One region of the Vibrio sp. MACH09 genome, then DNA from elsewhere that is predicted to be linked to it. Evidence: riboswitches for the same ligand, from Rfam matches in the RefSeq annotation. Region 1 holds a riboswitch; each other region holds the start of a gene.
The links. A riboswitch is a leader RNA that binds a small molecule or an ion and turns the genes downstream of it on or off. The one in region 1 is predicted to bind thiamine pyrophosphate.
Positions count from the first base shown of each region.

Region 2: linked by a shared signal. The riboswitch ahead of thiE (thiamine phosphate synthase) and the one ahead of thiD (bifunctional hydroxymethylpyrimidine kinase/phosphomethylpyrimidine kinase) in region 1 are both predicted to bind thiamine pyrophosphate.
Region 3: linked by a shared signal. The riboswitch ahead of thiB (thiamine ABC transporter substrate binding subunit) and the one ahead of thiD (bifunctional hydroxymethylpyrimidine kinase/phosphomethylpyrimidine kinase) in region 1 are both predicted to bind thiamine pyrophosphate.

Region 1 covers NZ_BSFZ01000001.1:2,477,632-2,480,907, reverse strand. The annotation lists partial or broken gene CHJ_RS11120 (ABC transporter permease) at 1-55, opposite strand, end outside; gene CHJ_RS11115 (ABC transporter ATP-binding protein) at 135-914, opposite strand; gene thiD (bifunctional hydroxymethylpyrimidine kinase/phosphomethylpyrimidine kinase) at 917-1,768, opposite strand; TPP riboswitch at 1,841-1,949, opposite strand; gene CHJ_RS11105 (MetQ/NlpA family lipoprotein) at 2,184-2,993, opposite strand; gene CHJ_RS11100 (methionine ABC transporter permease) at 3,074-3,276, opposite strand, start outside.
Region 2 covers NZ_BSFZ01000002.1:1,025,526-1,028,801, forward strand. The annotation lists gene citC ([citrate (pro-3S)-lyase] ligase) at 1-825, shown strand, start outside; TPP riboswitch at 975-1,072, shown strand; gene thiE (thiamine phosphate synthase) at 1,172-1,891, shown strand; gene CHJ_RS19870 (HesA/MoeB/ThiF family protein) at 1,878-2,696, shown strand; gene thiS (sulfur carrier protein ThiS) at 2,684-2,893, shown strand; gene CHJ_RS19880 (thiazole synthase) at 2,896-3,276, shown strand, end outside.
Region 3 covers NZ_BSFZ01000001.1:2,960,920-2,964,195, reverse strand. The annotation lists gene mpl (UDP-N-acetylmuramate:L-alanyl-gamma-D-glutamyl-meso-diaminopimelate ligase) at 1-823, shown strand, start outside; gene CHJ_RS13230 (flavin prenyltransferase UbiX) at 820-1,437, shown strand; TPP riboswitch at 1,567-1,677, shown strand; gene thiB (thiamine ABC transporter substrate binding subunit) at 1,727-2,710, shown strand; gene thiP (thiamine/thiamine pyrophosphate ABC transporter permease ThiP) at 3,111-3,276, shown strand, end outside.

The DNA.
Region 1 (3,276 bases):
TGTTAAATAGGCTAACCGTCAGTTGCCATAAGCTAAGTAATACTGCCGCGGTAATGACAAACTGAATGATGGCGCTGTGTGGATAGCTCACTTGCTGCTTAAGACTCATTTGGCGTTGTTGAAGTTGACTTATCTCAGACATAATCGTGCTCCAGATTATTGAGAATAGATTGCTGATAACTGGCTAACTCAGCGGTATATTCTCTAGGGATAGTAGCGTTAGGTGGTGTGAGTCGGATCGCTTCTGCCGGGGTGCCACGCATAATATATATTTGCTCGCCAAGCCGAAGTGCTTCTTGAGGATCGTGAGTGATGAGAACGACGGTTTTGTTCTTTAGTAGACGAGCGGACAGGTTTTGCAATTTATGACGTGTCACCGCATCTAGCGCGGAAAAAGGCTCATCCATCAATACAACGGGCTTATCCTGCATAAGCGTACGAGCAAGGGCTACACGTTGGCGCATTCCTCCGGACAATTGCTGGGGCAATTTATCGATGTGATCAGAGAGTTCTACCTGTTCGATTAACGATAAGGCGAGCTGTTTCTCTCGCTGATTAGGCTGGCGGTGCGCTAAGCCGATATGTAAGCAGACATTGTCAAATACATTCAGCCACGGCAGTAGCAGATCTTGCTGGGCCATATAGGCGAATTCTGGTTTAATGTGCCGGTTTTCATGCGGGGTGTTTTCGCTGCTATTGCTTAGCAAACGGATCTCTCCGTTCCACTCTATTTTGTCGTCGAGCAGACCTGCTAAGTAGCGCAATAAAGTCGATTTCCCACAGCCACTTCTACCTAAAATACAGCTCCAACTATTGGCTGATAGTTGCATATTCAGATTGGCTATCACGGCGGTATTATCATCGAGATACTGCAAGCGGCCGTCGACAATGTTAATGGCAATCGTATTTGTCATGGCTACTGCTCTGTCTCTTCATTGGTTGCGCTTGTAAAGGGATGTGCAGCAAAAAAATGATGAACAGGCCCATGACCATGACCAATTTGCAACTCATCCGCATGAGCAATCGCGCCTGTAATGTACTTTTTCCCTTGCTGAACGGAATGCGATAATGAGTGACCTTGTGCGAGATAACTTGCAATAGCGGAAGAGAGCGAACAGCCCGTTCCATGAGTATTGAGGGTATGAATACGTTTAGTCGTAAAGGTGGTGGTGGCGTGTTTATCAATAAGAAGGTCATTGCTCGAACAGTCATGCTGCAAATGGCCGCCCTTTAGTAGTATTGAGTTGTAATTTAAAGTGCCAAGTTTTTCAACCAGAGACAGCATTTCACTGCTGGTGCGGGGAGTACTGCTACCTACTAGGGTGGCGGCTTCTGGAAGGTTAGGTGTGATGATATCTGCGAGAGGAAGTAGCTCACTTTTTAACGTGCTAATGGCGCTCTGTTCTAATAGCAAGTCGCCACTGGTAGCAACCATCACCGGATCAACCACGATATGCTTGGGGGTGTATTTTTTTAGAGCGTTGGCAACAGCATGAATAATGTTTGTATCTGCCAACATGCCGATTTTTACCGCTACGATGTTAAGGTCGGAAAATACAGAATCTAGTTGCTTTGAAACAAAATCAGCACTAATGGGATAGATGGCGCTAACACCTTGTGTGTTTTGCGCAGTAAGGGCTGTGATGACAGAACAAGCATAGCCACCAGTGGCGGATATGGATTTTATATCGGCTTGAATACCAGCACCGCCGCTGCTATCAGAGCCGGCAATAGTGAGAACGATGGGAGTGGGGTGGTTTGCTGTCATATTGAATTCCTATTCTTGTACGTATAGGAAATAACAGCTGCCAAAAAAAACCGCTACCGTTGGGCTGGGTCGATGGCAAGACTACTAGTTCCCTACGTCAGTGTTAACTGCATCAGGTTCAACGGGTCCCATCGAAATGGTCTCAGCTTTAGGTTTCCCCTTAGCTCCCCGACTAATATCAAAATCAATTTGTTGTGAGCAAGAATAGCACATACGGCTGCGACTTCAATAGCCTTGTTTGAGCAATATTTATCTTCCCTTCAGTGTGTGAGTGATTGTCAATTTAGCGGGCAAGGGTAGCTTGTTGGTGGAACGGATATGGAACGAGAAGAAGGACAAAAAAGGCTGAATGAATCATTCAGCCTTTCGATTTGAAGAGGAGGTTAATCGAATGGTTCGTATTAACTTCTATCCATTACCAACCTTTAACCACACCGCCTTTAAAGATGTCTGATGCGGCGCTGTATACATCTTCAGTTTGGTACGCTTTTACAAAGTTCTGTACGTTTTCTGCTTGAACATTGTCTTCACGAGCAACGATTAGGTTTACATAAGGTGACTCTTTATCTTCAACAAATAGCCCATCTTTTTGCGGAGTTAAATCAATGCTGCTTGCGTAAGTTGTATTGATGATGGATAGCGCGACGTCGTCAAGAGAACGAGGAAGTTGTGCTGCATCCAGTTCAACAATGGTGATGTTTTTAGGGTTCTCTACGATGTCGCGAACGGTTCCTTGCAGGCCGACATTTTCACGCAGTTTAATTAAACCCTGCTGCTCAAGAAGAAGCAGTGAACGTCCAAGGTTTGTTGGATCATTTGGTACTGCAATACGTGAACCTTCAGCAATAGCATCCACAGATTTAACTTGCTTAGAGTAGCCTGCAATTGGGTAAACAAATGAGTTACCAGCAATAGAAAGTTTGTAACCACGGTCAACAATTTGTTGATCAAGGTATGGTTTATGCTGGAATGCGTTAATATCAACGGAACCATCATCCAATGCGGCGTTAGGGGTGACATAGTCAGTAAACGTGACGAGCTCAACCTCAAGACCATATTTCTCTTTAGCGACTTTTGCGGCTACTTCAGCGACTTGAGCCTCTGCACCTGCCATTACACCTACTTTGATTTTACTCACATCCACTTCTTTCTCTCCACACCCTGCTAAGATAAGTGCAGAAGCTGCGGTGGCAATGGTTAATGCGCTTTTAAGACTAAATTTCATATGGTTTTCTCCTGTATAATTTTTATGCTGTTTTGCAATAATGTGCTGTTTTTACCGTAAGTTGAGGTAACAGCTTTAATTTATCTATGATCTACACGGCGTACAACGGCGTCGCCAAGAGACTGAATTATTTGAACAAGTATGATTAACATAACTACGGTAACGGCCATAATGACGACGTCATAACGGTGAAACCCGTATCTAATGGCGACATCACCTAGGCCACCACCACCAACGGTTCCAGCCATTGCGGAGTAGCTAACAAGGGTAACCAAAGTGATGG
Region 2 (3,276 bases), on a different contig from region 1:
TATACCAAACCCGAAAATTATAAAATGTTTAATAAGGCGGGCTTTTATTTACTTACTTCAGTAAAAGATCGAGTTGTTCTTTTAGAAAATAGTAAAAGTCGCTTAAATAAATATTGTCGTAAGCTTCAATCATTAAAAAGAGCGGGTGGTAAAATTGGCAGTATTGTTATGAATGCCAATCCGTTTACCAATGGACATAGATACTTGGTTGAACATGCAGCAAGTCAATGTGATTGGTTGCACCTTTTTGTGGTGAAAGAGGATAGCTCTTTTTTCACCTATCAAGACAGAGTTAATATGATTGAGGAGGGGGTTTCTGACCTCGACAATGTTATTGTCCATCAAGGGTCCGATTACATCATCTCTCGTGCCACATTTCCAAGTTACTTCTTGAAAGATGATGGCGTTATTAACTATTGCCATACCGCGGTTGATCTACAACTGTTTAGAAGTTTTATCGGGCCATCGTTAGGAATTACCCACCGTTTTGTTGGCACCGAACCTATCTGTAATGTCACCCGCTTTTATAATCAGCAAATGCAGAACTGGTTAACCACACCGTCATTGGATTATGACGCCATTAACTTGATAGAAATTCCACGTAAAGAGATGGAGAACCAACCGATATCTGCTTCACTGGTACGTCATCTTCTATTCAATAATGATTGGAATGAAATTAACAAGTTTGTGCCAGCAACCACCTACAACTATTTGAAAAACTTGTTTAGCGTTGAAGACTCGCTATACAACGAAAGAAAGCGACATTACAGCAGCAAACCTCTCCCCAACTCAGTAGCTACGCCTACATTTACTGCTGCCCTATAATCGTAATTGGTGCTTCCGAGGCATCTTCAGGGCAAGAATCAGATATAGCTATTGGTTAAATATCACTAAGACTTATTGAGCTATTACTATTTGCGCAATGCGGTTAACAAGCGCTTGCGCGGAGTCGATATTGTTTTTATACTCGCAAACGATACTTGTCGGAGTGCCAACTGGCTGAGACCGCATTGCGGGATCCGTTGAACTTGATCAGGCTAACACCTGCGAAAGGAACAAGAGCAAATTCTCTCTATATTGATCTGATACTGTCCGTAATTAAGATCAAACACTTGCTCTGTAAGCACCTATCCGCCAAGCATTTTCCATCATTAATTATTAGGAAATTGCTATGTCGAATGCACGTCAATCTCATTGTTATACCGAACGCGAACTCGCGCCAACTGCACATTGCCCGTTTGCTCCATTAGAAGGAGGAATTGGTAATCTCTATCCTGTGGTTGATCATGTTAACTGGATCGCCAGATTACTCGCGCTCGGGATAAAAACCGTTCAACTTAGAATCAAAGATGAACATCAACCCGATTTAGAAAAACAAATTATTGAGGCGATACGTCTTGGCCGAGAATATAAAGCGCAAGTCTTTATTAATGACTATTGGCCACTGGCCCTCAAACATCACGCTTATGGCGTTCATTTAGGACAGGAAGATCTGGACAGCGCAGATCTTGATGCTCTGAAAACGGCCAATATTCGTTTAGGAGTCTCCACTCGCACTGCTCGCGAGCTGCAGCGAGGCTTAGCAATTCAGCCCAGTTATATTGCTATCGGACATATTTTTCCAACCCCAACCAAACAGATGCCAACCTCACCTCAGGGTGTCGCGACGCTCACTGAACATATCAATACCGTCGCCGGCCGATTTCCTACCGTGGCAATAGGCGGAATTGATCTTTCTAACGTTGCTGCAGTTTGGCAGTCGGGAGTGAGTAGTGTGGCGGTAGTGCGTGCTATCACTCAAGCCAGCGATGTGGAGCAAGCGGTTACTGCCTTTGCCGAGAAGCTGAGTGTCACGAGAGAATCGGTGTCGGGAGCTGATGATGTTAACTGATGAGGCGTTTCTCCGTTATAACCGCCAAATTGCATTGGAAGAGCTGGGGGAAACGGGTCAAGTTGCGTTGCAAAATAGCCGTTTGTTGATCGTTGGGGCTGGAGGGTTAGGCTCTCCTGCTGCTCTGTATTTAGCGGCTGCTGGGATTGGTCATATTGTGATTGCCGATGGCGATAGCGTAGAGAGGTCAAACTTGCAGCGCCAAATCATCTATCGCGATCATCATCAAAATGACAATAAAGCTCGCTGTGCAGCAGAGCAATTGAAGCAACTCAATCCGCTAGTCGCCATACGCCCAGTTCAAACGGCACTGACTGGCCAACAACTGAATATTGAAGTGAGTATGGCGGATATTGTACTTGACTGCAGTGACAACTTTTCCACTCGTTATGCCATTAATAGAGCCTGTTTCGAACAGAAGAAAATCTTGATATCGGCAGCCGCGATTCGTTGGCAAGGACAACTAGTGAGCTTCGATTTTCGTCAACAGCAAGGGCCTTGCTATCACTGTCTTTTTCCGCAACAAGAACAGCAAGATAAACAAGAGAACAGCTGCCGAACGTCCGCCATTTCGGGACCCGTAGTGGGTGTTATGGGTACGATGCAGGCGCTCGAAGCAATAAAAGCCATCACCGATTGCGGAGAGGTGAACTTTGCTCATTTACAGCTGTTTGACGGACTACAAATGAAGTGGCAACGGCTGACGATTTCTCGAGATGTTAACTGCCCGATCTGCGCCACGTCATTTGAACAAGATTTGGATAAAGAACCAAGGATTAATAAGGAAATACCATGTCAACTATAGAAATAAAGGTGAATGACAAGCCTATGTCGATTGCCGAAAATACCTCGATTGAAGCGCTGCTTGCTTTGTTACAGATGCCAAATGGCGCATCTGCTGTCGCGGTCAATCAAGCGATCATTTCTCGCCAGCTCTGGAATGAGACTGTCGTTAACGAAGGTGACCATATCGCCTTATTTCAAGCCATTGCAGGAGGTTAATCATGTTAACAATTGCCGATAAACAGTTTCAGTCTCGTCTATTTACCGGAACGGGAAAATACTCGAACGCCATTAATATGCAAAATTCGATAATTGCCTCTGAATCAGAGTTGGTGACAATGGCATTAAAGCGAGTTGATATCGATGACAAAGAGGATGATATTTTGCAGCCGCTACGCAATGCGGGTGTGAACTTATTACCTAACACCTCCGGTGCGAAAAACGCCAAAGAGGCGATATTTGCCGCGCAGTTGGCCCGAGAAGCTTTGCAAACCAATTGGCTTAAACTGGAAATTCACCCCGATCCAAAATACTTAATGCCTGACCCAATTGAAACACTCGCGGCTGCAGAGCAGCTAGTAAAAGAGGGTTTTATTGTAATG
Region 3 (3,276 bases), 480 kb from region 1:
GAACAACCTTGAGTTTGATCATGCTGACATTTTTGATGATCTGGAAGCGATTAAAAAACAATTTCATCATTTGGTACGAACGGTTCCGGGTAATGGTCGTATTTTATCACCGAAGCAAGATGAGGCGTTGCAGGATGTTTTACAACGTGGTTGTTGGAGTGAGCTTGAGTTTTCGGGTAATAATGTTGAATGGGATGTAGAGAAAATCACGAAAGATGGTAGCCAGTTTAAGGTGCTGTTCAATGGTGAACAAGTTGGTGAAGTTCATTGGGACTTGGTTGGTGACCATAATGTTAGCAATGCTCTTATGGCGATATCTGCGGCTCGACATGTGGGAGTCACGCCTGATCTCGCTTGTGAATCCCTTGGCAAATTTATTAATACTAAGCGTCGTTTAGAGTTAAAAGGGGTGATTGGCGATGTTTCTGTGTACGATGATTTTGCTCATCATCCTACCGCTATAGCGCTGACTTTAGATGGCCTAAGAAATAACAAGCCATCAGCAAATATTATTGCGGTGCTTGAGCCACGATCAGCAACCATGAAAATGGGTGTTCATAAAGAGGCGTTAGCTAACTCGTTAGCAAAGGCAGACTCTGTTTACCTTTTCCAGCCAGAAACGCTTTCTTGGTCTGTTGATGAGGTGGCACAACATTGTACTCAGCCAACTTCTGTTGGTGCTAGTGTTGATGAGTTGGTTGAACAGATCGTCTCACAAGCTCAGTGCGGGGATCAAATTCTAGTCATGAGTAACGGCGGCTTTGAAGGCATTCATGACAAGTTGTTAGCAAAACTTGCAGATAAAAAGGCGAAACTACAATGAGTAAAGAAAAATGCATCACGCTGGCATTTACCGGTGCGTCGGGTGCGCCTTATGGATTGAGGCTACTAGAGTGTTTGCTTGCGGCTGACTATAAAGTGTTTTTACTTATCTCATCGGCGGCCAGAGTTGTGATGGCGACGGAACACAACTTAAAGTTGCCAGCTTCACCTGAAGCGGCAAAAGATGTTTTGCTTGAGCATCTGTCTTGTGATGCCGAGAAACTTGTTGTTTGTGGGAAAGAAGAGTGGTTTTCACCGGTTGCATCGGGGAGTGCAGCACCGAAACAGATGGTTGTTTGCCCTTGCTCAGCAGGTAGTGTGGCATCCATTGCTCACGGTATGTCTGATAACTTGATCGAAAGAGCAGCAGATGTGGTGCTTAAAGAGCGAGGTCAGTTGTTATTGGTTGTGCGAGAAACGCCATTTTCAACACTACACCTAGAAAACATGCACAAGCTGTCTCAGATGGGAGTCACTATTATGCCCGCTGCTCCTGGTTTTTATCATCAGCCTAAAACCATTGATGACTTGGTGGATTTTATGGTGGCCAGAATTCTAGACCATTTAGGTGTGGAGCAAGGACTGGTTCCTCGCTGGGGATACGATCAAAGGTAAGTGGATTCGATCAACCATGAAAGGCGTTTTTTCAGAGTTAACTCTATTTCATCATCGTATCAGTTATTATCGCTAGCGATGTTTTCACAGTAAACAATAGCTACTGACGTCAATTCCGATTACAATCTTTCTGACTCAACGGGGTGCTGCAAAAAGAATTTTTGTGGCTGAGATTAAGCAATTAGAACCCGAACACCTGAACCAGATAATACTGGCGTAGGAATTGAGGCAGGATGTTTGTGTTTATCCTCACTCAACCCTGTGCCGCTCATAACAAGGAGAGCGTCCAGTGAAATATACTATTTCCGCACTTGCACTAGCCCTATCGTTTTCTGCCTCCGCAGAACAAACCTTAACTGTATATACCTACGACTCATTTGCTTCTGATTGGGGTCCTGGCCCGAAAATTGAAAAAGCGTTTGAAGAAAAGTGTGGTTGTGATTTACAGTTTGTCGCCTTAGATGATGGTGTTTCAATCCTTAATCGTCTGCGATTAGAAGGAAAGAATAGCAAGGCGGATGTTATTGTTGGTTTGGACACCAATTTAATGGCAGAAGCGACCAATACGGGCTTGCTTGAGCAACACAACGTAGATACATCGAACATTACATTACCAAATGGTTGGTCTGATCAAACTTTCGTACCATTCGATTTCGGTTATTTCGCCTTTGTTTATAACAAAGAGACATTAACTAACCCGCCAAAAAGTTTAAAAGAGCTGGTTGAAAGAGATGATGAGTTAAAAGTGATCTACCAAGATCCAAGAACATCGACTCCCGGACAAGGTTTAATGCTATGGATGAAATCTGTATATGGCGATAAAGCCTCAGAAGCTTGGACTAAGCTATCTGCTAAGACAGTCACAGTCACCAAAGGTTGGTCTGAAGCTTACTCTATGTTTTTGAAAGGTGAGTCCGACATGGTGCTCTCATATACCACATCACCGGCCTATCACCTTATTGCAGAAAATGAGAGCAAATATAAGGCTGCAGATTTTGCCGAAGGTCACTACATGCAAGTAGAAGTTGCGGCTAAAGTGAAAAGCAGCAAAAACACAGCATTGGCCGATGAGTTTATGGCCTTCATTTTGTCAGATGAGTTTCAAACGGTAATGCCTACGGGTAACTGGATGTATCCAGTGACGAATGTGGCATTACCAGACGGGTTTGAATCACTAACGGTACCAAAACAAGCTCTTACATTTACACCACAACAGGTAGAAAAGATGCGTAAACCGTGGATTCGTGAATGGCAGAGTGCATTAACGAAGTAATGTAAGCCTAGTGCCGTGTAGTCAACTACGCAATCAGGCGGTAACGCAGTAGAAAATGACAACAAATACTGCCCGAAGGGTTCATCTAAAAGCGCCTTGAGCTGTGCTATGAGTCGTTGGCATAGAATAACTATGCTACTCTCCTCATGCCTTGCTCAAAACGCTTTTAGACTGAACAACATTTGTACTTGAAAAGTCAACAGACCCTAGTGATGGCTTTAAAAACCTCAGGTCGAGATAAAAAATTAGAACCGCTCGTATCGTCATGGGCCTAGACGCTAAAAAATGCTAACGAGAGGCTTAGTGTATTTCGAATTGAGGTGAGTAGTACCGTACTTAGTTGTTTTCCGGAACAGAATGTATTTTTACAAGATAATTAATGTCGTTGATATAAGTTGCTATGCAGAAAACTCCTAAGCTGGGTGTCGCTGTTGCCATCATCATTTTAACCTTTGTGCTCTCCGCATTAAGCGCACTGCTGTTTTATACTCCAGACATTCAGGTGTCTGGTTTTTGGCAAGACAGTTATTATCGCCATGTCACGGTATTTAGCTTTTACCAAGCTT